DNA from 2 places in the Metabacillus hrfriensis genome. Region 1 is predicted to be linked to the other one. Evidence: a T-box and tRNA genes for the amino acid it is inferred to sense, from the RefSeq annotation. Region 1 holds a T-box; the other holds one or more tRNA genes.
What was found. A T-box is a leader RNA that pairs with one kind of tRNA and senses whether it is charged. The one in region 1 lies ahead of QLQ22_RS18700 (valine--tRNA ligase), so its partner is inferred to be a tRNA-Val.

Region 1 (14,716 bases):
TAATCAAGAAGCTTACTCAGAAGGGCTTCTCCGTGACAGATGCCGCTCTGTATGAAACAATACATAATGTAAAAGATGGACAAACAATCGAGCGTTTACTGAAGCAAAATGAGCTCGATTATATTACATTTACAAGCTCATCAACCGTAGATGCTTTTATGAAAGTAATGAAAAACAGGGATCTGGATTCGCTGCTATATGGGGTTACTTTGGTAAGCATCGGACCAATCACGCATCAGACCCTGTCCAATTATGGATTTAATGGGATTGTTTGTAATACATACACAATCGATGCCATGATAAATAGAATGAGAACTCATATTCAATCTGAAAGGAAATGAATAACTATGGATCTTCAATTTACAAGACACCGCAGACTCCGCACCACCAGCAGCATGAGATCAATTGTCCGTGAAACTCACCTGCATGCAGAAGACTTCATCTATCCAATCTTTGTAATAGAAGGAGAAAAGAAGAGAAATGAAGTAAAATCAATGCCTGGCGTTGAACAGATTTCACTTGATTATTTGGATGCAGAAATGCAGGAAGTATCTGATCTGGGCATTAAATCGGTTATCGTGTTTGGTGTTCCTGATGAAAAAGACGAGGTCGGTTCACAAGCCTATCATGATCAGGGGATTGTTCAGAGAGCGATTACTCAAATTAAAGAAAACTTCCCCGATTTAGTTGTCATCGCTGATACTTGTTTATGTCAGTTCACTGACCACGGGCATTGCGGCATTGTCAAAGAAGGCAAAGTATTAAATGATCCTACACTTGATCTGCTTGCGCGTACAGCTGTAAGCCAGGCAAAAGCAGGGGCTGACATTATCGCACCATCTAACATGATGGATGGATTTGTAGCAGCAATCCGCCACGGATTAGACGAAGCAGGATTTGAAGATGTGCCGGTTATGTCATATGGAATCAAATATTCAAGTGCCTTTTACGGCCCATTCCGTGATGCTGCCCACAGCACACCGCAATTTGGCGATCGCAAGACGTACCAAATGGATCCGGCTAACCGCATGGAAGCTCTCAGAGAAGCAGAATCCGATTTAATGGAAGGCGCAGACTTTTTAATTGTGAAGCCTGCTTTATCGTATCTTGATATTATCCGTGATGTGAAAAACAACTTCAATGTTCCAATTGTTGCTTATAACGTAAGCGGAGAATATGCCATGATCAAAGCGGCTGCCCAAAATGGCTGGGTTGATGAAAAAGCGATCGTGATGGAAATGATGATCAGCATGAAACGCGCGGGCGTTGATATGATTTTGACTTATCATGCAAAAGATGCTGCCCGCTGGCTTAAGGAACAACACTAATCGTAAGGGAGAATTCTTATGCGCAATTATGAAAAATCAAAGCAGGCATTTAAAGAAGCGCAAGGTTTGATGCCAGGCGGTGTAAACAGCCCGGTGCGCGCATTTAAATCGGTTGCGATGGATCCTATCTTCATGGAACGCGGTAAAGGCTCCAAGATATATGATATCGATGGAAACGAATATATTGATTATGTTTTATCATGGGGACCGCTTATTTTAGGTCATACAAATGATGAAGTGGTTGAATCGATAAAAAAGGTGACTGAATCCGGCACAAGCTTCGGTGCTCCTACATTAATCGAAAATGAACTGGCAAAGCTTGTGATCGAGCGCGTCCCTTCAATTGAAGTGATTCGGATGGTAAGCTCAGGAACAGAAGCAACAATGAGTGCATTGCGCCTTGCACGCGGTTTTACCGGCCGAAACAAAATTCTCAAATTTGAAGGCTGCTACCACGGACATGGTGATTCTTTATTAATCAAAGCAGGGTCAGGTGTTGCAACACTCGGTCTGCCGGATAGTCCAGGGGTGCCGGAGGGGATTGCGAAAAACACGATCACGGTTCCTTACAATGATTTGGAAAGCGTCAAATACGCATTTGAACAATTCGGAGACGATATTGCAGGTGTGATTGTCGAACCTGTAGCAGGAAATATGGGAGTCGTGCCGCCGCTGTCAGGATTCTTGGAAAACCTGAGAGCAATTACAACTCAATACGGCTCTTTGCTTATTTTTGATGAAGTGATGACGGGATTCCGTGTGGATTATGGCTGTGCACAAGGATACTTCGGTGTAACTCCTGATATTACATGTCTTGGAAAAGTCATTGGCGGAGGATTGCCTGTTGGAGCGTATGGCGGACGTGCAGACATTATGAAGCAGATAGCACCAAGCGGACCAATTTATCAGGCAGGTACATTATCCGGAAATCCGCTTGCTATGACTGCAGGATATGCAACTTTAAAACAGCTGACACCAGATTCATATAAAGAATTTGGCCGCAAAGCAGATATTCTCGAAGAAGGCTTAACGGCTGCAGCGAAAAAGCATGATATTCCAATCACATTCAACAGAGCCGGCTCAATGATCGGTTTCTTCTTTACGAATGAAAAAGTAACAAATTTTGAGACTGCCAAAACATCTAATTTAGACTTTTTCTCGAAATTCTACCGTGAAATGGCAAATGAAGGTGTATTCCTTCCGCCGTCTCAATTTGAAGGTCTATTCTTATCTACAGCCCATACAGATGAAGATTTGAATAAGACGATTGATGCAGCAGAAAAAGCCTTTTCTAAATTAAAGTAAGAAAGTGAAACCTCTGAAGAAGACAAAGTGACTGCATAGAGGTGCAAATAAAAATATCATGCACACTTCATTTCATAGTTGAAAAGAAGTGTGCATTTTTAATGTCATTTCATATAAGAAAATCTTATGGAATAATGGATAATCGGAAGTTTTATGGATTGCTGTGTCTGCGCGGTGCTTTACCGAAAAGACGATAAAAAGATAAATGGCTTGGAGATAAACTCCAAGCCATTTTTCATAAATAATTGCCAAATTACTGTGTCCACCTCACAGGTGAAGCCGTTTAAGAAAATATAGGCGGTAGTTTTTATTTCTCTTTATAACCGGATTTCCGGCTTAACCACTTACTTGAAAAAATAATGGCGAGACCGATTAAGCCGACTGCAGCCATCAGCCAGTCATCGACTATATTGAACCATAAAGGAATTTGAAGTAAAAAGATCAAACCAATGATAATAAAAAATAAGGGTTTCATAGAATCTCCTGTGTTTTTTCCTTTAGTATAGCAGTTATTTCATGAAATAAAAAAGAGAACCGGCTTTGGCCCGGCACTCTTTATGTACATTAATAACGGTGTGAATCTTCCTTCGCTTTTCCTGCAGCTTCTTGAATGCTGCCTTTCAGCTTATCTTTTTTGCCTTCCCGCTGTATGTTCGGATTGTCTGTTGCATTGCCGACCTGGTCCTTCACTTCACCTTTGGCCTGGTTTACCTTGCCTTTTACTTTATCGCTTAAACCTTGATCTTTTGACATTACAGATCACTCCTTTTTTATGTTACAGACTATTTTCCCGGTCAGCGGTCAGTTAAAACACTGATTTTTAGATTCTATATCTCATTATAGAAATAAGTCATATTCTAAAAATCACTCATAATCTTTGAATCTTGAACATAAACCTTTAATGTCATAGCTTATTAGGTTAGGCCATTGAAAGGAGGAGTTCAAGTTGTCACAGGATCAACAATCATCATTACGGTTTTCTGTTGAAGAATCCGTTTGGTTTCAAAAGGGACAGGAAGTAGGTGAGCTGTTATCCATCTCATTAGATCCAGACATCACCATCCAGGAATTTGACCAGTACATCTCCATTCGGGGTGCACTGCAGTTAACGGGTGAGTACAAAATAGATGAGGATTATAACGAAGAGGAATTTGAATATGCCAATCTCCGGTTTGTAAACAGTGTTGAAACCCGGGAGGAGGATGGCATATCACAGCTTGTTCACCGGTTCCCAGTGGATATTACGATCCCCAGAAATAGAATTGGAGATTTAGAAGAAGTATATGTGACGATTGAATCATTTGACTATGATCTATCTGAAAGCAGAAATCTTAAGCTTGTTGCAGATTTAGAAATAAGCGGAATTTCAAGTCAGGATTCATTTGAAGAAGTTCAGGAAGAGAAAGAGGAAGAGCAAACATATAATCACTCAACTAAAGAAGAGCTTGAGCCGCTTTACCGTTCTTCTCAGGCTTTGCTCCATGAAGAGGAGACTCAGGAAGCATATTCAGAAAGCTTTGATGCAGTCCTTGCAGAGAACAGCGACACTCCTGAAAAAGAAGAGTTTTATCAGCCTTTTGATGTAGGAGTCAGAAAGCAGGCAATAGAAGAAGAAGTCACACAGTCTTTTGATGTAGAAGTCAGAAAGCAGGCAATAGAAGAAGAAGTCACACAGTCTTTTGATGTAGAAGTCAGAAAGCAGGCAATAGAAGAAGAAATCACACAGCCTGAAATTCATTATAGTGCAGGAAGGCCTGCAGAAGCAGAGGTCGAATCTTACTCAGCACCGCCTAAACAAAGTCCAAAAAGCCGAAAAGAAGAAGCGAAAAAACAGGAGCAGCCGAAGGAGACGGAAAACTCTCTTTATTTAACAAAGCTTTTTGGACGTGAGGATGAAGAGGAGTTTTCAAAACTTAAAATCTGCATCGTTCAGCAGGGGGATACAATTGACAGCATATGCGACCGTTATAATATCACGGTCCAGCAGCTGCACAGGGTGAACCAATTCAGCTCAACTGCTGATGTGCATGAAGGGCAGACTTTATATATTCCGGTTTATGCAAACACGCATTAAGATGGACAGAACAGCTTGAGGAGGAGTATTCCTCAGCTGTTTTTTTTGTAAGAATCAATATTCTTCTCAGAAAGAAAACAGGTTAAAATCGTTCACTTATTCCTTCATAAAGGAAGGTGAGTTATAGAGTGGTGAGAGAAATTATGGATAAGCTAGTGCCTGTAATCAGCCAATATGATTTAACTTGCGAGTACGCGGAGTCAATCAGTGACAAGCTGACCAAAATCTATGCAAGCTCTGGAGCATCATATGCATTAAAAAGAGTCACAGCAAACCGAAATGGCCATTTTATTGAAACACTTCATACGGCTCATCAAAAAGGATTTTCCGGCTATGTGCCAATTTTCAGAAATAAACACCGCCAATTTTTCACCTCAGATGGAGAGTACTGGTATTACATCATGCCATGGCTTCACAATGAACCTGAAGAGGAGAGAGATGAGCGTCATAAAAACATGTTCAGGGAACTTGCTGTGCTCCATCAGAAAACAGCCGCCGCGGAAAAATTGAATCAGGATGCACTTAAAGTTCATTATGATACATTATCCAGGCAGTGGGATGAAAACAAAGCCGCTTACGAAAAATATGTGGAAGAATGCGAAAAAAAATGGTACTTGTCCCCTTTTGAACTGCAGGCGGTTACTTATTATTTTGAAACAGCAAGAGCGACTGATTTTGCGCGGAAGAAACTTGATGAATGGTACGAAATGATGAAGGAAAAAGAAGATGCCCGCCAGGTTATTATTCATGGGAGAGCATCCATTCATCACTTTTTATACGATGAACAGGGAACTGGATTTTTAACAAATTTTGAACAATCCAGATACTCATCACCCATTGACGATTTGCTTCTCTTTTATCATCGTACATTCCATACGTATCCATTTGCAGATGATGATTGTGTGGATTGGCTCTATACGTATCAGCAGCATTTTCCGTTCCGGGAAGAAGAAATGCTTTTATTCACTTGCTACCTATCATACCCGGATATTATCTACAGAAATTTGAAAAAGCATATGAACCAGTCAAGCCGGAGTGTCCCTCAGCTCAAACGGAATCAGGATCTCACCAAATCCTACTGGACTTTTAAAAACATTGAATATTTTGTTATGAAAGTGACGCAAATTGAAGAGAATAAAAAAATAGCGGCAGAGCAATCATCATAAAAAAAACCCAATCATCTCTCTGATTGGGTTTTTAAATCCACTCCATGTGAAGAGCTACTCCAAGCAATATCAACAGTGATAAAAGAACAAGATCTACTGGAGTTGGGAAGATCAAGGTCCGTATCGTCTGGAAAATCGTAATCGGAACGATGAACTGGCCTGCGATTACTTTGAATTGCTTTACCCATGGTGACATATTGTAGTAATTAACTTTTCTTCGCATACAAATTCTCCTAACCTGATGATTCATGCTAACAAGATATGTGCATTTACCCAAATTTGTGATTCGTGTGAATAAAGGGCATGAAAAATGGAGAAGATGATTGACGTAAAATGATAAGATTGTATACAATAATACATATATGCTTTTATTGAATAAAAGAACATACATTGACAGGGAAGAGTAAAGCCGAAAGCTGTTTTTAGAGAGAGAAATCATTTGCTGAAAGATTTCTTAAACAAGCTCGCTTGAAGGTCGCCCTTGAGTAATTCTCTTGAACTAGAAGTAGAGAGAATCGGCATGAACGCCGTTATCCCATTTGAGAGCATAGGCTTATTTTTGCCTATGAAAAAAGGTGGCACCGCGAAATCAACTCCTTTCGTCCTTTTATTGGATGAAAGGAGTTTTTTTATTGTTTCATACCGGTATTTTTTTAAGGAGGAAGAAAAATGGAGAACAATGAACAAACACTCTCTACAAAATATGATCCGCAGGGTATCGAGCGTAACCGCTATGAGTTCTGGCTGAAGGGCAAATACTTTGAAGCGACAAATGACCAGGAAAAACAGCCTTATACTATCGTTATTCCGCCGCCTAACGTTACAGGCAAGCTTCATCTTGGGCACGCGTGGGATACAACGCTTCAAGACATTGTAACCCGCATGAAAAGAATGCAGGGCTATGACGTGCTATGGCTTCCGGGCATGGACCATGCAGGAATCGCCACTCAGGCAAAAGTAGAAGGCAAGCTGCGCGAGGAAGGCAAATCACGCTATGATCTTGGACGGGAAAAATTCGTTGAAGAAACATGGAAGTGGAAAGAAGAGTATGCATCACATATTCGTACTCAATGGTCTAAGCTTGGGCTTGGACTTGATTACTCCAGAGAGCGGTTTACTTTAGATGAAGGTTTATCAAAAGCGGTAAATGAAGTATTTGTATCTCTATATAAAAAGGGACTTATTTACCGCGGTGAATATATTATCAACTGGGATCCGCAAACGAAAACTGCTTTATCGGACATTGAAGTTATCTACAAAGATGTACAAGGCGCTTTTTACCATATGCGCTATCCTCTTTCTGATGGTTCAGGGCATATTGAAATCGCTACAACCCGTCCTGAAACAATGCTTGGCGATACAGCGGTTGCCGTTCATCCGGAAGATGACCGCTACAAGCATTTGATCGGAAAGACAGTTGTTCTGCCAATCGTTGGCCGTGAGATACCGATTGTCGGCGACGACTATGTGGATATGGAATTTGGATCAGGGGCAGTTAAAATTACGCCTGCACATGATCCGAACGATTTTGAAATCGGAAACCGCCACGGCTTGGAACGTGTTCTTGTTATGAATGAAGACGGAACAATGAATGCTAACGCAGGGAAATACAATGGTCTTGACCGTTTTGACTGCCGCAAGCAAATCGTAAAAGACCTTCAAGATATGGATGTTTTATTCAAAATTGAAGAGCATCTTCATTCTGTAGGGCACAGTGAACGAAGCGGTGCAGTTGTTGAACCATATCTTTCAACACAATGGTTTGTTAAAATGCAGCCGCTTGCTGATGCAGCAATCGAGCTTCAAGGCAAGGAAGAGAAAGTAAACTTTGTGCCAAACCGATTTGAAAATACGTATATGCGCTGGATGGAAAATATCCGTGACTGGTGTATTTCAAGACAGCTTTGGTGGGGACACAGAATTCCGGCGTGGTATAACAAAGAAACAGGTGAGGTTCATGTTGATCACTCACCGCCTGCAGATATTGAAAACTGGGAGCAGGATACAGATGTTCTTGATACGTGGTTCAGTTCCGCGCTATGGCCGTTCTCGACAATGGGCTGGCCTGATACAGAATCGATCGATTATCAGCGCTTCTATCCGACAGATGTGCTTGTAACAGGATATGATATTATCTTCTTCTGGGTTTCGCGCATGATTTTCCAGGGTCTTGAATTTACAGGTCAGCGTCCATTTAAAGATGTGCTGATTCACGGGCTAGTCCGCGATGAGCAAGGCCGCAAAATGAGTAAATCTCTTGGAAACGGCGTCGATCCAATGGAAGTAATCGAGAAATATGGCGCAGATTCATTGCGTTACTTCCTGTCTACAGGAAGCTCTCCAGGCCAGGACTTGCGATTCAGCTATGAAAAGGTAGAAGCGACTTGGAACTTTGCAAATAAGATCTGGAATGCTTCACGTTTTGCTTTAATGAACATGGCTGGCCTGAAATATGAAGAGATCGATATCAGCGGAGAAAAATCAGTAGCTGACAAATGGATACTTACTCGATTAAACGAAACAATTGAGCATGTGACCAAGCTTGCTGATAAATATGAATTCGGTGAAGTAGGCCGCCTTCTTTATAACTTCATCTGGGATGATTTCTGTGACTGGTATATCGAAATGGCGAAGCTTCCTCTATATGGGGACAATGAAGAAGCAAAGAAAACAACTCGTTCCATTCTTGCATATGTGCTTGATAACACAATGAGACTTCTTCACCCATTCATGCCTTTCATTACAGAGGAAATATGGCAGAATCTTCCTCACAACGGGGAATCCATTACAATTGCAAAATGGCCTGAAGTGAATGCTTCATTAACGGACGAAAAAGCTGCTGCAGATATGAAATTGCTAGTTGAAGTAATCCGTTCAGTAAGAAATGTCCGAGCTGAGGTAAATACACCGATGAGCAAGCAGATTCCAATGCTGATTAAAGCGAAAAATGCGGATGTTGGGCAACAGCTTGACGATAACCGTGCATACATTGAGCGTTTCTGCAACACAAGCAGCCTTTCAATCAGCACGGATGCAGAATCAGGCGAAAAAGCGATGACTTCTGTCGTAACGGGAGCTGAGCTTATTTTCCCGCTTGAAGGCTTAATCAATATTGATGAAGAAATCTCACGTCTTCAAAAAGAGCTTGATAAATTGAATAAAGAAGTCGAACGTGTTCAAAAGAAACTGAGCAACGAAGGCTTTGTGAAAAAAGCACCTGAAAAAGTTATTGAGGAAGAACGTGCGAAAGAAAGCGATTATGTAGAGAAAAGAGAAGCTGTTCTTTCTAGAATCAGTGAATTAAAAGGGTAAGCTTTTTAATAGGCTCGGGTTGTGATTGGCAGAATCACACCCGAGTTTTCATGTAAATAGAGAGAAAAGGGGTATATGATATGTTTCAAACTTATGAGGAAGCGGTAGACTGGATTCATTCGCGTCTAAGATTCGGCATTAAACCCGGATTGAAGCGGATGACCTGGATGATGGAAAAATTAAATAATCCCCATATACAAATTCGCGCCATTCATGTTGCAGGCACAAATGGCAAAGGGTCAACCATTGCATATATGCGCAATGTTCTTCAAGAAGCAGGGTACACGACAGGTACATTCACCTCTCCGTTCCTGGAAACATTCAACGAGAGAATCAGCATGAACGGCAAACCTATATCTGATGAAGAAATGCTGTTTTTAGTTAATATGATCAGGCCGCTTGCAGATGAACTTGAAGACACTGAGCTTGGCGGACCGACTGAATTTGAAGTAATCACAGCCATGGCTTTCTATTATTTTGGGAGACATGAAAAAACAGATATTTTGCTGCTGGAAACCGGTCTTGGCGGCACATATGATTCAACCAATATTGCTGAGCCGATCTTAACAATGATTACAAGCATCGGTTTTGATCACATGAATATTCTTGGCAATACAATAGAAGAAATCGCCGGTGAAAAAGCAGGAATCATCAAGGAGGGCATTCCTATGCTGACATCTGTTACAGATGAACGGGCATTAAATGTAATAAACCAAAAGGCAAAAGACATGAACGCTGCCGTTTACCATGATACTTTTCCGGTTTTGAATCATCAGCCCCTTCCAAGAGGAGAAAGGTTCGAAATGAAGACTCCTTTCAGCTATTATAAGAACCTTGAAATATCAATGCGCGGAGAGCATCAAGTTCAGAATGCGGCTCTTGCAGTAATGGCACTTGATTATTTGCGTTCGAAGGAATTATTTCATATTGATGAGCAGCATGTGATTAAAGGACTTTTGCAGACCAGCTGGAACGGCAGATTTGAACAGCTATCAGAGTACCCAGCGGTCATTGTGGACGGGGCTCATAATAAAGAGGGCGTAGAGAGTCTTACTGCTGCGATGAAGCGCCATTATCACGGCAAAAAGATTCATATTCTCTTTTCGGCTTTAAAAGATAAGGAATACACTCCGATGATTGATATCCTCTCATCTATTGCAGATAGTATGCATTTTACGACTTTTGATTTTCCAAGAGCTGCTTCGGCAGAAGAGCTTTTTCAGGCATGCAGACATGGAAAAAAGGATTTTGAAGATGATTGGAAAGCTGCTTTTCTAAAAATGATGGAAGCAGGCGAATTAAAAGATGTTTTCCTAGTGACCGGTTCTCTTTACTTTATCTCAGAAGTTAGGCCTTTTTGTCGAAATTTCTTATCGAAAGATTAGGTTGATAGTCCTAATAACAAATGACAGATATCTGAATTTTTGTTAAAATATAAAAATAATAAATTTAAAGATAGAGAGAGGGGGACAGTACATGGAAAAAAATCTTAAGATTGTATTATGGGTGTCGTGGGCCATTCTATTTCCGGCAGCTTTATGTGCAGCTTATTATTTTTGGCCGCCGATGATAGCGGGTAATGAACTGGCTATTGCAACATTCCTGTTATTAATGTGTATTGTTTCCATCTTTCCTATTATCGTGAACGAAACTCCTGTTTTTTTCGCTCAGGGTGTTTCAATTTCCGTCTTCCTGCTTTTCGGGCCATTAGTTGAAATGATACTAATGCAGATTTCCCTTACAGTTCTTCTTATCAAGCTTCGCGTAGGTTTAAGAGAAATCCACCGCTATCCTACAAATTCATTGATGTTTCTAATCGTCTCTGTTGCAGGGGCTGCTGTCTACTATGCCATTGGCGGAACACATGGACAAACAGAATTCACTCTTGAGTTCTTAACTAAAGTTATCATATATGCGTTCACAATTTGCCTGACAAATCACTTTTTTCTTCAGCATGTGATCAGAGGTTTTTTCTATAAAAACAAAGAAAAATTCTTTTCAAAGGATTTTTTATGGGAGATTTTCACGACGCTCATGTTCCTGCCGGTGGGAATAATGCTGTACATATTATATGAAGATTTAGGCTTAGAAGCTCTGTTCTATGTGGGAATACCATTCGTTGGAATCTCCTTTATCCTGCTCCTGCTGTCCAATAGCCAGCGATTGAATTCATATCTGCAGCAAGCAAGTGAGATCGGGCATCAGCTTACAGAAAGACTGGAAGTAAAAGAAGTCATGGATGTCTATATTGATAAACTGACATCCATGATCAATGCGGATTATGCTTACATCATTGATGTCGTGAATGATTACGAGCTCAAAGTTATCAGAAAGCTTGAAAATGGACAGATAGTAACTGGTACGAAAGAAACGATCTCTGTCCATCATGGAATCAGCGGATTAGTGTATGCAAAAAAGAAAAGCGTCCTCTACAAAAAAAGGGAACATTGGGCAAAGCTTGAGAAAACGCTGCTGCCTGAAACTATTGAAAGCTTGATTGGCGTCCCCATTGTCAGAAACCAAAAGGTCGTAGGCATTGTCGTTCTTGCCTCTAACAAAAAACGGTCCTACGACTATTCACAGCTGATGATTGTTGATTTATTAACTGCCTATCTCGGTGTTGCGATTGACAATGCAAGAAGCTATGAGGAAACGAAAAAACAAAGTGAACGCTGTGCGCTCACAGGTCTCTTTAACTATCGGTACATGGAGAAGCTGCTTGAATCGGAGTATTTTAAACTTGGCAGCACTCAGCTGAACCATTTATCTCTCATTCTGCTCGACATTGATCACTTCAAAAAAGTGAATGATACGTATGGTCATCAGGCCGGAAATGAAATCCTGATCGCACTCGCAGACCGGCTTGTAAGGTTTATCGGAGAACGGGGCACTGTTGCGAGGTATGGGGGAGAAGAGTTTGTCATTCTCCTGCCGAACGTGGACAAGATGGCATGCTTTGCCTTCGCTGAAGGAATTCGAAAAACCATTGCAAACCGGCCATTCATGATTGACCAGGACATTCAGACCTTCGGCAAGCGACATTCCATCTCGATTACTGCAAGCATAGGATACGCAACTGCTCCTTATGATGCAGAGGGACCGCTTGACCTCATCAGACATGCTGACCGTGCCATGTATATTGGAGCCAAACAGGCAGGACGGAACCGTGTGGCGGAGTATGTGAAATAGAAAACCAGCATCCTTAATGGGTGCTGGTTTTTGGTTTTATTCGATTTTTTGATCAATTGTTTCTAAGGCGTGAATTTAGTGCAAAATCATTTTGATTTTTGGAGAAGTACAAACTTCAAATATGATTTTAGTTGCCGGGTCAAGTATGTATTCACACTCTCCCATAACCAGCCAATCCACACACAAACAAACCCTTAGGGTATCCCGGGTGTCTCCTTTTGTCGCATTTAAAATAACATTTGATCCGTATACTCCACCTTTAATTTTAATATTGAATCCTATACCTATACCATACATTTCTAGAGTTTGGTTTGAATATAGAAAGGCATCAATCACTTTTGGTTCTGTTCTGAATTCATTATTATTTGCTGCAAGCATACCGCTGTCCGCCTCGCACACATAACTTTTAGTTCTTTGTTTTCAAGTTCAGTTCAGATATAGCAGGCTATCTCCATTGTTGAAAATATCTTGGAAAATGAAGTGATTTCAAGAGAATGAATCACGAAACGCGCTGGAAAAGGAAACTCGTTAACAGAATCAATGAAAGATCATTGGTTTTTTCCGCCTCTTGTGACCCGTATGAGCGCAATAGGAGAAGGATAGGGTTTACTTAATGAAATGTATTCTAAAATGGCCGATTTTTGTGAAGGCGAAGCCGAACAGGCAGCAGATAGATTGAAATCTCTGATCGAACCGCTAATAATTGTTTTCTTGCAGGAATTGTAGGAGGAGTAGTGACTTTCATCTAGTACCATTGTCAGGTATATTCAACAATAATAATTAAATCTCAACAAAAAATTAACAATTTAACCCAGTTTTACATGCTATAATGACTACGTTCTATATAAAGTGATATATTGCTAATTTACTAGTTGAAGGAGAGAAAGATATGTTTAAAAAGGTGTTAAAGAACGAACGAGGATTAACCCTGATCGAGCTTATTGAGGTTGTTGTTATTTTGGGGATTATCGCTGCTAATGCTGTGCCTGGTATTGGGAATGTAATACAAAATTCGTGCGAAGATGCAGGTAAAGCTGAAGCTGCAAATATATTAAATGTTGCAAGACTATATTCTTCTACTGATGAAGTTCGAGCTGATGGAATCTTAGAAGATGGTGACCTGGGAGGTAATTTGGAAAACGTAAATTTCATAGTGGATTTTTCTGTAAAAGCAAATTTAAATTCAATGACTTTATCAGGTAATGCAAATGTAAATGACGGAACAATTACATTTACAAACAGTACATTAGAAGCTATTAGTAACCTTGATGATATAGATAATCCACCTAATACAATTTCTGTATATGGATAATTTCGGAATAATAAAAATGGCTAATATTTTTTTATTCTTCTACGGTCTCCTACTAGGGTCCTTCTTCAACGTAGTCGGTATCCGTGTACCAAATAAAGAATCCATTGCTGCGCCCCGTTCAGCTTGTCCGGGGTGTCATCATACTTTAACAGCAGGTGAGCTTATTCCTGTTATTTCTTATCTTTTACAGGGCGGAAAATGCCGGAAGTGCAGGATGCGGATATCTCCGCTTTATCCGTTTGTGGAGCTGAAGACGGCAATTCTTTTTGCGATATCACCTCTGCTGGCGGGATGGTCAAAAGAATTGGTTATTGCATTAACTCTGATCTCTCTGTTCATGATAATTTTCGTTTCGGATATGAAATATATGATTATTCCAGATAAAGTTCTTTTGTTTTTTGCCGGGTTGTTTGTTATAGAGAGGATCTTCATTCCGCTGACACCATGGTGGAATCCGCTGATTGGCGCTGTTGCCGGTTTCATTTTGCTTTATGGAATCGCCATATTGAGTAAAGGGAAGGGTATGGGCGGAGGAGATATTAAACTGTTTGCAGTACTTGGTCTTGCAATCGGCTGGAAGCTCGTTCTGCTATCCTTCTTTTTATCTTGTGTTGTTGGTTCCATCATTGGAGTACTTGCGATTATGACGGGTAAAGTGAAGCGTAAGCAGCCGATTCCTTTTGGTCCGTCAATTATGGTTGGAACCATCGCAGCTTATTTTTACGGGCAAGAGCTGCTTCAGTGGTATTTCAAAATAATCGGTTATTAGGCTTGGAAGTAAAGTAATGGATATATGTTCATTTTTGTTAAGTAAAAACAATAATTTCACAATTAAGGATGAGGTTATCCGGTAGTTCAAATGAATTAGGCAAGTCCTTTTATACCCCAGTTTTTGCAGGAGCGTTTTCTGCTGGAATGGGCTTATTCGAACGGTGTCATTCAGGATTTTAAGACTCTATCCCTTATTTTGGATGAACTTTCGGTGTAAGAAGACTTGAAGGATAATTAAATAAGAGGACACTATATATAA
Region 2 (14,716 bases), 1.5 Mb from region 1:
GTTATACTGATGTAAACGAATACAACAAAGGGTGGTTATCATGCTGAAAGAGGAAACAGCTCGTAAAGTCGTCGGGAATTTAAAAGAACCTTTTTTACATAGAACCTTAGAAGAATTAAATGCGATTGAAGAAGTTTCGATAAAAGAAGAGAAAAATCATATAAGTATGAAAGTAGCGATTGCCAAAACTGGTACATCAGAACAAATGCAGCTGCAGCAGGAGATCGTCGCTAAGCTGAAGGAAGCAGGTGCTGCAACAGTCGGTCTCCGTTTCACAGAGCTGCCTCAAGAAGTAACTGCGAAATATCAAACAGCAAAGCCTGAAGATCCTTCCTTGCTCACTGAAGGAAAGCAGCCGACATTTATAGCGATAGCAAGCGGAAAAGGCGGCGTCGGAAAGTCTACCGTATCGGTTAATTTAGCAGTAGCATTAGCTCGCTTAGGCAAGAAAGTCGGTTTAATTGATGCGGATATTTATGGATTTAGTGTTCCTGATATGATGGGAATCACCAAAAGACCGGTTGTAAGGGGCGAAAGAATCATCCCTGTTGAGCGGTTCGGTGTTCAAGTTATTTCAATGGGATTTTTCGTTGAAGATAATGCTCCGGTCATTTGGAGAGGTCCTATGCTTGGTAAAATGCTCAACAACTTCTTTCAGGAAGTAGAGTGGGGAGATCTGGATTATCTGCTGCTTGATCTGCCTCCGGGTACTGGCGATGTTGCACTCGATGTGCATGCTATGCTTCCGTCATGTAAAGAAATCATCGTGACAACTCCTCATCCGACAGCAGCATTTGTAGCGGCTAGAGCGGGTGCTATGGCTCTCAGAACCGAGCATGAGGTAATCGGGGTAGTTGAAAATATGTCTTACTTTGAAAGCAAGCTCACTGGCGAAAAAGAATATGTATTTGGCAAAGGCGGAGGAGAAAAGCTTGCGCATGAACTTGATGTGCCTGTGCTTGGAAACATCCCCCTTCAGCAGCCGGACTGGAACGAAGAAGACTTTGCTCCATCTGTTTATGCGAAAGATCACCCTACAGGTGAGATTTACTTAGGTATTGCCAAGAAGGTAACAGAACTTGTGCCTGTGAGTGTATAAAGGAAAAGCGCCAAGTGATTGGCGCTTTTCTCTTTTTTTAGATTTACGGGAATTATTGACCGCCTTCTCCAGTTTCACCTTGACCGCCTTCTGATTGCTGTCCGCCGCTTTCAGTGCCGCCTGAGCTTCCTTGTCCGCCGCCTTGCTGATTCATTTCTTTAGCAGCTTTTAGAAGGGTTTCTTCCATTTTTGTTTTGAAAAGCGGGCTATTAATGGTTTCTGTTATCACTTGTTGAAGATGCTTGCGGAATTCCTGACTTTGAAGCACCTTTACTGTTTGTTTTTCCATTTCGGGATTTTGAAGGACTCCAATAAGCATTTCTTGATACTCCGGGTCTTTCATTAAGCCCTTAATTACTTTTTCATGCTCCGTCTGTAGGCTTTTGGCGAAGCTTTCACTGAACTTTGGATCTTCAAAGGTTTTTTTCCAGAATTCCGCTCCTTTTTCAGATGTCAGTGTTTTAGAAATGGTATCTGAGACAACTTTTTGATCCATGATCAAATTTTGCTTCATGTCATCATTTTTCAAAATTTCCTGGATCGCTTTTTTTCCATCATCAGTCTTTAATATATCAACAACCATCTTTTTTGTTTCTTCATAATCCAGTTGTCCTGCGGGCTGGTCTTTTGGAGAACAGCTTGCAAGGAAGGAACAGATGGCTATTAGTGTAAATAATGAGAGCAACCTTCGCTTTTTCATCTGTGCAAAGCTCCTTTCATTTTCAAGTTGCCTATTTTTAATATGAATTATCTAAAGCTTTTTATACTGGTAAATAAAATAGCTTTTTTAGAAAGACATTGGTAAAATTTCATGAGTAGATTACATATTGGGGGAAACTGCATTGAACAGTAGAAATTGGGTCCGTTTGTTTTTGACGACTCTGCTTGTCGGGGGCATTAGTACAAGCATCGTCGGTTTTGCATTAAGGTGGGGAGAGTATCAGAAATTTTTCACATCTTTTGATCTTATTGAAATCCTCTCTATTTTATTTTGGCTGATCGGTGTAGGTTTTATTTTCAGTATTATTAGCCAAATGGGCTTTTTTGCGTATTTAACAATCCACCGCTTTGGTCTTGGCATTTTCAGAACAGCAGCATTATGGAATGCGATTCAAATCGTGCTGATTTTGTTTGTGGTGTTTGATTTGATTTATTTCCGCTACCAGCTTTTCGCGGCAGAAGGCGAATCACCTCTGTCATATATTCTTCTTGCATTATTCCTGGTCATTTTCAGCTTGGCTGTAGCATATATCAAGATGCAGCAAACCAATAAAATGGCGTTCATTCCAGCTTTATTCTTTATGATTGTCGTTACAGCTGTCGAATGGGTCCCTGCTCTCCGTGTAAATGAAGGAAACTGGCTGTATCTCATGCTCATTCCGCTTCTCATATGCAATGCGTATCAGCTTTTATTATTAACTAAATTATCTCAAGTCAAAAAAGCTAAGCCGATGTGAGCTTAGCTTTTTTTCTATAATTCGGCATTCATTATTTAACTTCTGTTGATTTCGCATTTCCATTAGCGATTAATTCAGCTATGGATACATTCTTTAATCCTTTTTGTTTCAGGCCGTCAACAATTTGGGGAAGTGCTTTTTGTGTTTGCTTAGCGGAGTCTGATGCATGCAGCAGGATAATGTCCCCGCCTTGAACACTGTCATTGACGTTTTTAACAATGGTGCCTACACCGGGATTTTTCCAATCATCAGAATCAACACTGTAATGGACAACCGTATATCCGTATCTTTCGGCAATTGTAAGAATTTCTTCATTGAAATTGCCTGTTGGCGGTCTGAGGAGTTTAATATCCTTAAGACCGAGCTCATTAAATACATCCTGTGCCATGAGAATGTCCCGGCGTATATCCTCAGCCTCCAAAGCGGTGTAATTTTTATAGGCATAACCCATGCTTCCCACCTGGTGTCCGTCCTTCACAATTTGCTTGACGATTTCAGGATGACGTTCTGCCCATGCTGCAGAGAGGAAGAATGTTGCATTCGTAATGCCGTTATTCTTCAACGTATCAAGAATGGGCTTTGCCTTTTCGTCGCCCCAGCTGATATCAAATGTAAGAGACACTTTATTTTCCTTCTCCTCACCCCTGAAAACGGCTTTAGGTCCATCTGCGGTTGAGAAAACAGGAAATTGCATGACGTTTTCTATATATAAAATCCCGGCTGTAAAAAGCGCAGCTATTACAATAATGATAAGTTGTTTGATCTTTTTAACATGTAAAACATAAAAATTGTTCATCCTCATCAACCCCGTCCCAATGTTCTTGTCTCATATGTATGCCAAGCTGTTAATAATATGATTAGAAAATTACACGTTGTGCAATAATGATAAAACTTAGGCAGCTTAGAGGAGGATCATATGTCAAAAGGATTCATTTTTAATGATAAAGAAGCACGGGAAATGGAACTGCTGGTCGAACAGGAATTATCAATTATCAGCAATATACTGATAGATGAGAATCTGACATTTGTTCAAAAAAGATCTCTTTTAGAAAAAAGAGAACTCCTCAGTAATTTGTATAAAATTATCAGCGGAAAATTCGATCAGCATTTAAATGAAAATATCAAATAATTTCTATTGACCATGGTTGGAATAGATGTTATATTATTATTCGTCGCTAAGAAACAATCTGAATTTGAAATAACGAAAAAAATTATTCAAAAGGTTGTTGACACAGCGATAGTGACCATGTTAAATTATATAAGCCGTCACCACTGATGACGGAAATGATCTTTGAAAACTAAACAAAACCAAAAGCGTACCAAACGTTTTAAATTTTTGAAGTCAGCAACAAATTGAGTCACAAATTTTCTTCGGAGAGTTTGATCCTGGCTCAGGACGAACGCTGGCGGCGTGCCTAATACATGCAAGTCGAGCGGACCTCTTCGGAGGTTAGCGGCGGACGGGTGAGTAACACGTGGGCAACCTGCCTGTAAGACTGGGATAACTCCGGGAAACCGGAGCTAATACCGGATAGTATCTTGAACCGCATGGTTCAAGTTGGAAAGACGGTTTCGGCTGTCACTTACAGATGGGCCCGCGGCGCATTAGCTAGTTGGTGAGGTAATGGCTCACCAAGGCAACGATGCGTAGCCGACCTGAGAGGGTGATCGGCCACACTGGGACTGAGACACGGCCCAGACTCCTACGGGAGGCAGCAGTAGGGAATCTTCCGCAATGGACGAAAGTCTGACGGAGCAACGCCGCGTGAGTGATGAAGGTTTTCGGATCGTAAAACTCTGTTGTTAGGGAAGAACAAGTGCGAGAGTAACTGCTCGCACCTTGACGGTACCTAACCAGAAAGCCACGGCTAACTACGTGCCAGCAGCCGCGGTAATACGTAGGTGGCAAGCGTTGTCCGGAATTATTGGGCGTAAAGCGCGCGCAGGCGGTTTCTTAAGTCTGATGTGAAAGCCCCCGGCTCAACCGGGGAGGGTCATTGGAAACTGGGAAACTTGAGTGCAGAAGAGGAGAGTGGAATTCCACGTGTAGCGGTGAAATGCGTAGAGATGTGGAGGAACACCAGTGGCGAAGGCGACTCTCTGGTCTGTAACTGACGCTGAGGCGCGAAAGCGTGGGGAGCGAACAGGATTAGATACCCTGGTAGTCCACGCCGTAAACGATGAGTGCTAAGTGTTAGAGGGTTTCCGCCCTTTAGTGCTGCAGCTAACGCATTAAGCACTCCGCCTGGGGAGTACGGTCGCAAGACTGAAACTCAAAGGAATTGACGGGGGCCCGCACAAGCGGTGGAGCATGTGGTTTAATTCGAAGCAACGCGAAGAACCTTACCAGGTCTTGACATCCTTTGCCACTTCTAGAGATAGAAGGTTCCCCTTCGGGGGACAAAGTGACAGGTGGTGCATGGTTGTCGTCAGCTCGTGTCGTGAGATGTTGGGTTAAGTCCCGCAACGAGCGCAACCCTTGATCTTAGTTGCCAGCATTCAGTTGGGCACTCTAAGGTGACTGCCGGTGACAAACCGGAGGAAGGTGGGGATGACGTCAAATCATCATGCCCCTTATGACCTGGGCTACACACGTGCTACAATGGATGGTACAAAGGGCTGCGAGACCGCGAGGTTTAGCCAATCCCATAAAACCATTCTCAGTTCGGATTGCAGGCTGCAACTCGCCTGCATGAAGCTGGAATCGCTAGTAATCGCGGATCAGCATGCCGCGGTGAATACGTTCCCGGGCCTTGTACACACCGCCCGTCACACCACGAGAGTTTGCAACACCCGAAGTCGGTGGGGTAACCGCAAGGAGCCAGCCGCCTAAGGTGGGGTAGATGATTGGGGTGAAGTCGTAACAAGGTAGCCGTATCGGAAGGTGCGGCTGGATCACCTCCTTTCTAAGGAAGATATGAGGACGCTTTTGGTTTTTGTTTAGTTTTGAGAGATCATTCTCTCTATGATAGAAGACAAATCATCCGATTTGTCGGTTGTTCTTTGAAAACTAGATAACGTAATTGATAACAAGTAATTCACTGAGATTTACGCTTACCATAATTAGTGATTTTCTAGACATTTATGTCTAAACAAACAACGAAATGCGAAACGCATCTTATGATGCGGATGACCATTTAGGTTAAGTTATGAAGGGCGCACGGTGGATGCCTTGGCACTAGGAGCCGATGAAGGACGGGACTAACACCGATATGCTTTGGGGAGCTGTAAGTAAGCTTTGATCCAGAGATTTCCGAATGGGGAAACCCACTGTTCGTAATGGAACAGTATCTTTATCTGAATACATAGGATAATGAAGGCAGACCCGGGGAACTGAAACATCTAAGTACCCGGAGGAAGAGAAAGCAAACGCGATTTCCCAAGTAGCGGCGAGCGAAACGGAATTAGCCCAAACCAAGAGGCTTGCCTCTTGGGGTTGTAGGACACTCTATACGGAGTTACAAAGGAACGGGGTAGATGAAGCGACCTGGAAAGGTCCGTCAGAGAAGGTAATAACCCTGTAGTCGAAACTTCGTTCCCTCCAGAGTGGATCCTGAGTACGGCGGGACACGAGAAATCCCGTCGGAAGCAGGGAGGACCATCTCCCAAGGCTAAATACTCCCTAGTGACCGATAGTGAACCAGTACCGTGAGGGAAAGGTGAAAAGCACCCCGGAAGGGGAGTGAAAAGATCCTGAAACCGTGTGCTTACAAGTAGTCAGAGCCCGTTAATGGGTGATGGCGTGCCTTTTGTAGAATGAACCGGCGAGTTACGATCCCGTGCAAGGTTAAGTTGATGAGACGGAGCCGCAGCGAAAGCGAGTCTGAATAGGGCGTTTTAGTACGTGGTCGTAGACCCGAAACCAGGTGATCTACCCATGTCCAGGGTGAAGTTCAGGTAACACTGAATGGAGGCCCGAACCCACGCACGTTGAAAAGTGCGGGGATGAGGTGTGGGTAGCGGAGAAATTCCAATCGAACCTGGAGATAGCTGGTTCTCTCCGAAATAGCTTTAGGGCTAGCCTCAAGTATGAGAGTCTTGGAGGTAGAGCACTGATTGGACTAGGGGCCCTCATCGGGTTACCGAATTCAGTCAAACTCCGAATGCCAAAGACTTGCTCCTTGGGAGTCAGACTGCGAGTGATAAGATCCGTAGTCAAGAGGGAAACAGCCCAGACCACCAGCTAAGGTCCCAAAGTATACGTTAAGTGGAAAAGGATGTGGAGTTGCTTAGACAACCAGGATGTTGGCTTAGAAGCAGCCACCATTTAAAGAGTGCGTAATAGCTCACTGGTCGAGTGACTCTGCGCCGAAAATGTACCGGGGCTAAACGTATCACCGAAGCTGTGGACTGTTCTTACGAACAGTGGTAGGAGAGCGTTCTAAGGGCGTTGAAGCTAGACCGTAAGGACTGGTGGAGCGCTTAGAAGTGAGAATGCCGGTATGAGTAGCGAAAGAGGGGTGAGAATCCCCTCCACCGAATGCCTAAGGTTTCCTGAGGAAGGCTCGTCCGCTCAGGGTTAGTCGGGACCTAAGCCGAGGCCGAAAGGCGTAGGCGATGGACAACAGGTTGATATTCCTGTACCACCTCCTCACCATTTGAGCAATGGGGGGACGCAGGAGGATAGGGCAAGCGCGCTGTTGGATATGCGCGTCCAAGCAGTTAGGCTGAGAAGTAGGCAAATCCGCTTCTCATATAAGGCTGAGCTGTGATGGCGAGGGAAATTTAGTACCGAAGTTCCTGATTCCACACTGCCAAGAAAAGCCTCTAGCGAGGTGAGAGGTGCCCGTACCGCAAACCGACACAGGTAGGCGAGGAGAGAATCCTAAGGTGAGCGAGAGAACTCTCGTTAAGGAACTCGGCAAAATGACCCCGTAACTTCGGGAGAAGGGGTGCTTTTTAGGGTTCATAGCCCTGAAAAGCCGCAGTGAATAGGCCCAGGCGACTGTTTAGCAAAAACACAGGTCTCTGCGAAGCCGCAAGGCGAAGTATAGGGGCTGACGCCTGCCCGGTGCTGGAAGGTTAAGAGGAGAGGTTAGCGCAAGCGAAGCTTTGAATTGAAGCCCCAGTAAACGGCGGCCGTAACTATAACGGTCCTAAGGTAGCGAAATTCCTTGTCGGGTAAGTTCCGACCCGCACGAAAGGCGTAACGATCTGGGCACTGTCTCAACGAGAGACTCGGTGAAATTATAGTACCTGTGAAGATGCAGGTTACCCGCGACAGGACGGAAAGACCCCGTGGAGCTTTACTGTAGCCTGATATTGAATTTTGGTACAGCTTGTACAGGATAGGTAGGAGCCTTGGAAGCCGGAGCGCCAGCTTCGGTGGAGGCATTGGTGGGATACTACCCTTGCTGTATTGAAATTCTAACCCACAGCCCTGATCGGGCTGGGAGACAGTGTCAGGTGGGCAGTTTGACTGGGGCGGTCGCCTCCTAAAATGTAACGGAGGCGCCCAAAGGTTCCCTCAGAATGGTTGGAAATCATTCGCAGAGTGTAAAGGCACAAGGGAGCTTGACTGCGAGACCTACAAGTCGAGCAGGGACGAAAGTCGGGCTTAGTGATCCGGTGGTTCCGCATGGAAGGGCCATCGCTCAACGGATAAAAGCTACCCCGGGGATAACAGGCTTATCTCCCCCAAGAGTCCACATCGACGGGGAGGTTTGGCACCTCGATGTCGGCTCATCGCATCCTGGGGCTGTAGTCGGTCCCAAGGGTTGGGCTGTTCGCCCATTAAAGCGGTACGCGAGCTGGGTTCAGAACGTCGTGAGACAGTTCGGTCCCTATCCGTCGTGGGCGCAGGAAATTTGAGAGGAGCTGTCCTTAGTACGAGAGGACCGGGATGGACGCACCGCTGGTGTACCAGTTGTCTTGCCAAAGGCATCGCTGGGTAGCTATGTGCGGAAGGGATAAGTGCTGAAAGCATCTAAGCATGAAGCCCCCCTCAAGATGAGATTTCCCATCACATTAGTGAGTAAGAACCCTGAAAGATGATCAGGTTGATAGGTCTGAGGTGGAAGCGCGGTGACGTGTGGAGCTGACAGATACTAATCGTTCGAGGACTTAACCACAGTCTAATAAAGTGTAAAACCTAAGTGAATCTTGTTATCATACGTTATTTAGTTTTGAAAGAATAACTTCTTTCAAAAAAACACTTGAAATCTTCGGATTTTATAGTATAATAATTTTTGTCATTATGTCTGGTGATGATGGCGAAGAGGTCACACCCGTTCCCATGCCGAACACGGAAGTTAAGCTCTTCAGCGCCGATGGTAGTTGGGGGTTTCCCCCTGCAAGAGTAGGACGTCGCCAGGCTAGCATTATTCCGCAGTAGCTCAGTGGTAGAGCTATCGGCTGTTAACCGATCGGTCGTAGGTTCGAGTCCTACCTGCGGAGCCTTGCTTCCATAGCTCAGTCGGTAGAGCACTTCCATGGTAAGGAAGAGGTCATCGGTTCAAGCCCGGTTGGGAGCTTACATTAAACTAATAAAACGGCCCGTTGGTCAAGCGGTTAAGACACCGCCCTTTCACGGCGGTAACACGGGTTCGAATCCCGTACGGGTCACCATTCAAACTTAAGTCTTAATATGTGAAATATCAAACAATCTTTTATGCGGAGGATTAGCTCAGCTGGGAGAGCATCTGCCTTACAAGCAGAGGGTCGGCGGTTCGAGCCCGTCATCCTCCACCATTAAGACATTGCAGCAGACGACTTTAAAAAGCGAATAAATAGTATTGTATTTCACTATATATGCCGGTGTAGCTCAATTGGTAGAGCAACTGACTTGTAATCAGTAGGTTGGGGGTTCAAGTCCTCTTGCCGGCACCACTTATGTGTGGAGGGGTAGCGAAGTGGCTAAACGCGGCGGACTGTAAATCCGCTCCCTCCGGGTTCGGCGGTTCGAATCCGTCCCCCTCCACCACTTTATTTAGACAAACTTAACTGAATAGTTCTTGTCTAGACTGTAAATAATATGTTTAGTTAACATAAACCTTTTTACGGTCAATTAGAATTTTATAGAATACATAATTGATGGGCTATAGCCAAGCGGTAAGGCAACGGACTTTGACTCCGTCATGCGCTGGTTCGAATCCAGCTAGCCCAGCCATTTCTTGTGCCGATTTCTCAGTCGTTAGAGAACGATCGAGTAATCATTGAAGCGTAGCTTCAGCACATAAATCGAGCCGCTCCTAGAATAATCTTTCTTAGATTAGGGCGTCTTGCAAAACTGAAGAGTGTTTTCTTATAAGGTGCCATTAGCTCAGTCGGTAGAGCATCTGACTTTTAATCAGAGGGTCGAAGGTTCGAGTCCTTCATGGCACACCATTTTGCGGAAGTAGTTCAGTGGTAGAACACCACCTTGCCAAGGTGGGGGTCGCGGGTTCGAATCCCGTCTTCCGCTCCAGAACTTCTTATTTATATCGGGGCCTTAGCTCAGCTGGGAGAGCGCCTGCCTTGCACGCAGGAGGTCAGCGGTTCGATCCCGCTAGGCTCCATCATAAACACCCTGTAAAAACCGTTAGACTTAATGTCTAACGGTTTTTTGTTTAGGAATAATGAAAAAAATTAATTTATGGATACGTGCTTCAATAAAACGTTTATTTATATATGAATTCAATATCCTATCCTTTATGTTATAACAGTTTTCTTGTTGAATATGAGGCTTGCGAGTAGGAGATCAGTTTCCGCAAGTTAGTTCATTATTTTTGCGAGTTGGGCATTCGGGTCTAAATATGAAGTTCAATACACAGCTTAAACTCTTTCATAATTTACAGCAGCTCTGATTAATAATGGCCAACGGCAGCTAGTAACAGGTATTTTTATATCCTTTTTTCATAAAAAAATGAAGTTGCGAGCCAAAAACCCATTTTCGGGAATTGAACACTGATTCGTGCGAGTTGGTTATAGTTTTTCGTTAATTCAAAAACGGCTAATGCGAGTTGGATGGTTTGGATCCAATTTGATGTTTAATTTGTTCAATTCAGATCAGTCATAAAGGTGAAGTAGAAATTCAGAAAAATAATCAAATGACCAGGAAATCAGCTGACTCTACATCATCGTATTAATTATTCCCTGCTATTTTGCCAATTATTTTACAGAAAACTCTGTATATATATACACGATTTTGTCGAGTTGAGTCATGACCCTTTTTATCAGTACAATAGATACAGAGTTTCTTACTAAGGGGGATGATTTACATGAAAGAAAGAATATCAATTATCGGGGTACCAATGGATTTAGGTCAAATGCGCCGAGGTGTGGACATGGGGCCTAGTGCTATCAGATACGCAGGAGTTGTAGAACGACTTGAATGGCTGCAATATGAGATTGAAGATAAAGGTGATATTAAAATTGGACGTCCAAACCGTGAAGAGGATAGCAATTCGTTAAATAATTTAAGAAATTTGAAAGCGGTGTCAGAAGGGAATTTAAAGCTTTCTGAACAAGTTGACGAAGTGATTCAATCAGGTTCGTTTCCACTGGTGCTTGGCGGAGACCACAGTATTGCCATCGGAACACTCGCAGGAGTTTCAAAGCATTATAAAGAACTTGGTGTAATCTGGTATGATGCACATGGAGATCTCAACACAGGCGACACTTCACCGTCAGGCAATATTCATGGGATGCCGCTTGCTGTAAGTATCGGCATCGGCGATGAGACGTTAACGAGAATTGGAGGCTACACTCCTAAAGTGAAGCCGGAAAACATTGTGATTATCGGTGCCCGTTCCCTTGATGATGGTGAAAAGGAATTAATTAAGGAGAAAGGCATTAAAGTATATACAATGCATGAGATTGACCGTCTTGGCATGACTAAGGTAATGGAGGAAACCATTCAATATTTGAAAGAGCGTACTGACGGTGTTCACTTGTCCCTCGATTTAGATGGACTTGATCCGCACGATGCTCCAGGAGTCGGCACACCGGTTATCGGAGGCATCAGCTACAGAGAAAGTCATTTAGCGATGGAGATGCTTGCAGAGTCAGATATCATCACTTCTGCTGAGTTTGTTGAAGTAAATCCTATCTTAGATGAAAAGAACAAAACAGCTACAGTAGCAGTAGCTCTGATGGGTTCTTTATTCGGCGAAAAGCTCCTTTAATTTTTTAAAAAAGACACAGTTTATAAACTGTGTTTTTTATTTAAGAAAAATTTAAGGTAAACATGTTAAAAAGCCATCTACAGACAACCTAAAATTTGTTAAAATATTTTTATGCGAAATAAATGAAACCTTTTATGCGGCTTATACGTAATAAGGGGAACCCGCACTTGCGCGGGGGTAAGGGGTATCATGGAGACGATCGTAAAAAATAGGATTAAACAAGTTAAAAAGGGCGACCAGAATGCTTTTGCCGAAATCGTAGATATATATAAAGACAAAATTTATCAGCTTTGCTACCGCATGCTCGGGAACTCCCATGAGGCGGAGGATATAGCCCAGGAAGCGTTTATCCGGGCTTATGTGAATATTAACAGCTATGACATGGATAAGAAGTTCTCTACGTGGCTGTATCGCATTGCGACAAATTTAACGATTGATCGAATCAGAAAGAAAAAACCGGATTATTACCTGGATGCCGAAGTGACAGGAACGGAAGGGTTAACGATGTATTCTCAAGTAGCAGCAGATGTAGCTCTGCCCGAGGATCAAGTGGAAACAATGGAGCTTCAGCAGATGATTCAAAAAGAAATTTTAAAGCTCCCCGATAAATATCGAACTGTCATCGTATTAAAGTATATTGATGAGCTTTCTTTAATTGAAATCAGTGAAATTCTAGATATGCCGATCGGTACGGTGAAAACAAGAATTCACAGAGGACGAGAAGCGCTGAGGAAGCAATTAAGGCATTTATGATTTGAGGTGATAAGGTTGAAGTGTTCAGAACAAATGAAAGAACGGATCCATCAATATTTGGATCATGATATAAAGCAGCAAGATGAGCGAATCTTGAAAGAGCACCTTCAGTCATGCGCGGACTGCACGCAGCACCTGCATGAGCTTGAGAAGTCAATCGCCTTGGTTCAGAGTACATCCCATATTGAGGCTCCGATGGATTTTACTCAAGCCATCATGGATCGTCTGCCCAAAGAAAAGAAAACGATTGGTGTCAACAGATGGCTAAAGGGTCATCCATTGTTGGCTGCTGCTTCTCTTTTCATGTTATTGATGACAGGCAGTTTATTTTCTTCCTGGTCAACTGATTCAGAATTCAGCGTTTCAAAGCAGCCTAATTTGGTTGTTGAAAATAATACGGTTACCGTTCCTGAAGGTGAAACTGTTGAGGGAGATGTAACCGTTAAAGGCGGAACAATCAATATTGAAGGTAAAGTTGAAGGAAACGTCACGGTGATTAACGGAGAGTATATGGCTTCTGCTGGACAGGTGACAGGTGATGTTGAAGAGATCAATGAGGCTTTTGAGTGGATTTGGTATCAAATGAAATCTCTTTCCAGAGAGGTTGTCGCCATATTTAATTAAAAGGTCACCTTTTGTATAAGGGGCCTTTTTTGTGCTGTACCACTTTTGAGACTCTGGCTAAAAGATAAACCGGTATTTTTTGCCGAAGTCTTATCTGCTGGCCTGCGCTTTGCTTATGTGAGTACAATACGGTTTAATTGCAGAATATATGGTATAATATCGTAGTTATAGTCCTATGCAAATGACTAAAACTGATGGAGGAAGAGAATATGGCATTTGAGGAATTTCCACTACTGCATTACCTCGGCATCGCCGTTGATATTCTCCTGGTTTGGTTCGTTATATATAAGTTGATTATGGTGATACGGGGAACGAAGGCCGTTCAGCTGCTGAAAGGCATTATCGTTATTATTCTCGTTCGTACACTGAGCCAGTACTTAGGGCTGCAGACTTTGCAATGGCTCATGGACCAAGCATTAACATGGGGTTTTCTTGCGATCATTATTATTTTCCAGCCTGAGCTGCGAAGGGCGCTAGAGCAACTGGGCAGAGGGAAATTATTCTCAAGAAGCGGAGCTCCAGAGGAGGAAGAACAACAAAAAATAATCGATGCCATCACAAAAGCGACAGATTACATGGCAAAACGAAGAATTGGCGCATTAGTTACGATTGAAAAAGAAACAGGGATGAGTGATTACATAGAAACGGGCATACCGCTTCATTCAGCTCTCTCTTCTGAGCTTTTAATTAATATCTTTATCCCGAATACTCCGCTTCACGATGGAGCTGTTATTCTCCAGAAAAATCAGATTGCTGCGGCTGCATGTTATCTGCCTCTGTCCGAAAGTCCTTTTATTTCAAAAGAATTAGGGACAAGGCACCGGGCAGCAGTTGGGATCAGTGAAGTAACCGATAGTATTACGATAGTCGTTTCTGAAGAAACGGGCAGTATTTCTGTGACCAGAAACGGAGAGCTTCACAGAAATCTAACCGTTGAAGCTTTAAGTGAAATCTTGGTTTCCGAATTTGGAAAGCAGGCAAAGGTCACTTCCTCAAACCTATGGCAGTGGAGGGGGAAGAAAAATGGATAAGATGATTAATAATCATTGGGTAATGAGAATTATTGCACTGTTAATGGCGCTCATTCTTTATGTATCTGTTAATTTCGAAACGCCGGCTCCGAAAAAACAGCCGGGGCCAGTAACATCCGTATTTCCATCTGCGCCGTCTGAGTCTGCAAAAGATACAGAAACAATTCCTGATGTTGAAGTGAAAACGTATTTGGATCAAGAAGATGTTATTGTGACAGGAGTGCCTGAAACGGTAGCTGTTACGCTGAGCGGGCCGACTAATTCACTATTAAAGGCAAAGCAGCTTAAAGATTTTGAAATTTATGCTGAACTCTCGGATCTGTCCATCGGCTCACACCGGGTTCAATTAAAGCATAAGAATATAGCGGATAATCTTGAGGTGAATTTGAACCCTTCCATTATCACTGTAAATGTGGAGGAGAAAGTTACACGTGATTTTCCGGTACAAGTGGATTTTATAAATAAAGACCAGATTGAAACTGGTTATACAGCACAGGACCCAATTGTTAAACCGAGTGTTGTAAGAGTAACCGGATCTAAAACTCTTATTGACAGCATTGCTATGATCAAGTCAAGGGTGAATCTGCAAAATGCTAATGAAACCATTGAGCAAGAATCAAAAGTCACGGTATATGACGACGACGGAAA

Region 2: it has a tRNA-Val gene. The T-box ahead of QLQ22_RS18700 (valine--tRNA ligase) is inferred to sense a tRNA for this amino acid. The anticodon was not compared.

What each region holds. Positions count from the first base shown of each region.
Region 1 covers NZ_CP126116.1:3,749,175-3,763,890, reverse strand. Annotated here, with positions in the region: gene QLQ22_RS18740 (uroporphyrinogen-III synthase) at 1-341, shown strand, start outside; gene hemB (porphobilinogen synthase) at 348-1,328, shown strand; gene hemL (glutamate-1-semialdehyde 2,1-aminomutase) at 1,347-2,633, shown strand; gene QLQ22_RS18725 (hypothetical protein) at 2,941-3,108, opposite strand; gene QLQ22_RS18720 (CsbD family protein) at 3,198-3,386, opposite strand; gene spoVID (stage VI sporulation protein D) at 3,580-4,707, shown strand; gene ysxE (spore coat protein YsxE) at 4,851-5,873, shown strand; gene QLQ22_RS18705 (hypothetical protein) at 5,905-6,096, opposite strand; T-box leader at 6,255-6,483, shown strand; gene QLQ22_RS18700 (valine--tRNA ligase) at 6,543-9,185, shown strand; gene QLQ22_RS18695 (bifunctional folylpolyglutamate synthase/dihydrofolate synthase) at 9,266-10,570, shown strand; gene QLQ22_RS18690 (sensor domain-containing diguanylate cyclase) at 10,662-12,374, shown strand; gene QLQ22_RS18685 (hypothetical protein) at 12,450-12,752, opposite strand; gene QLQ22_RS18680 (type IV pilin protein) at 13,264-13,686, shown strand; gene QLQ22_RS18675 (prepilin peptidase) at 13,703-14,455, shown strand.
Region 2 covers NZ_CP126116.1:163,010-177,725, forward strand. Annotated here, with positions in the region: gene QLQ22_RS00935 (P-loop NTPase) at 41-1,099, shown strand; gene gerD (spore germination lipoprotein GerD) at 1,152-1,799, opposite strand; gene QLQ22_RS00945 (KinB-signaling pathway activation protein) at 1,942-2,556, shown strand; gene pdaB (polysaccharide deacetylase family sporulation protein PdaB) at 2,588-3,352, opposite strand; gene QLQ22_RS00955 (hypothetical protein) at 3,473-3,685, shown strand; rRNA gene QLQ22_RS00960 (16S ribosomal RNA) at 3,925-5,462, shown strand; rRNA gene QLQ22_RS00965 (23S ribosomal RNA) at 5,697-8,627, shown strand; rRNA gene rrf (5S ribosomal RNA) at 8,756-8,871, shown strand; tRNA gene QLQ22_RS00975 (tRNA-Asn) at 8,881-8,952, shown strand; tRNA gene QLQ22_RS00980 (tRNA-Thr) at 8,957-9,029, shown strand; tRNA gene QLQ22_RS00985 (tRNA-Glu) at 9,049-9,123, shown strand; tRNA gene QLQ22_RS00990 (tRNA-Val) at 9,171-9,246, shown strand; tRNA gene QLQ22_RS00995 (tRNA-Thr) at 9,309-9,384, shown strand; tRNA gene QLQ22_RS01000 (tRNA-Tyr) at 9,394-9,478, shown strand; tRNA gene QLQ22_RS01005 (tRNA-Gln) at 9,590-9,664, shown strand; tRNA gene QLQ22_RS01010 (tRNA-Lys) at 9,807-9,882, shown strand; tRNA gene QLQ22_RS01015 (tRNA-Gly) at 9,887-9,961, shown strand; tRNA gene QLQ22_RS01020 (tRNA-Ala) at 9,980-10,052, shown strand; gene rocF (arginase) at 10,755-11,660, shown strand; gene sigW (RNA polymerase sigma factor SigW) at 11,850-12,413, shown strand; gene rsiW (anti-sigma-W factor RsiW) at 12,447-13,037, shown strand; gene cdaA (diadenylate cyclase CdaA) at 13,247-14,068, shown strand; gene QLQ22_RS01045 (CdaR family protein) at 14,061-14,716, shown strand, end outside.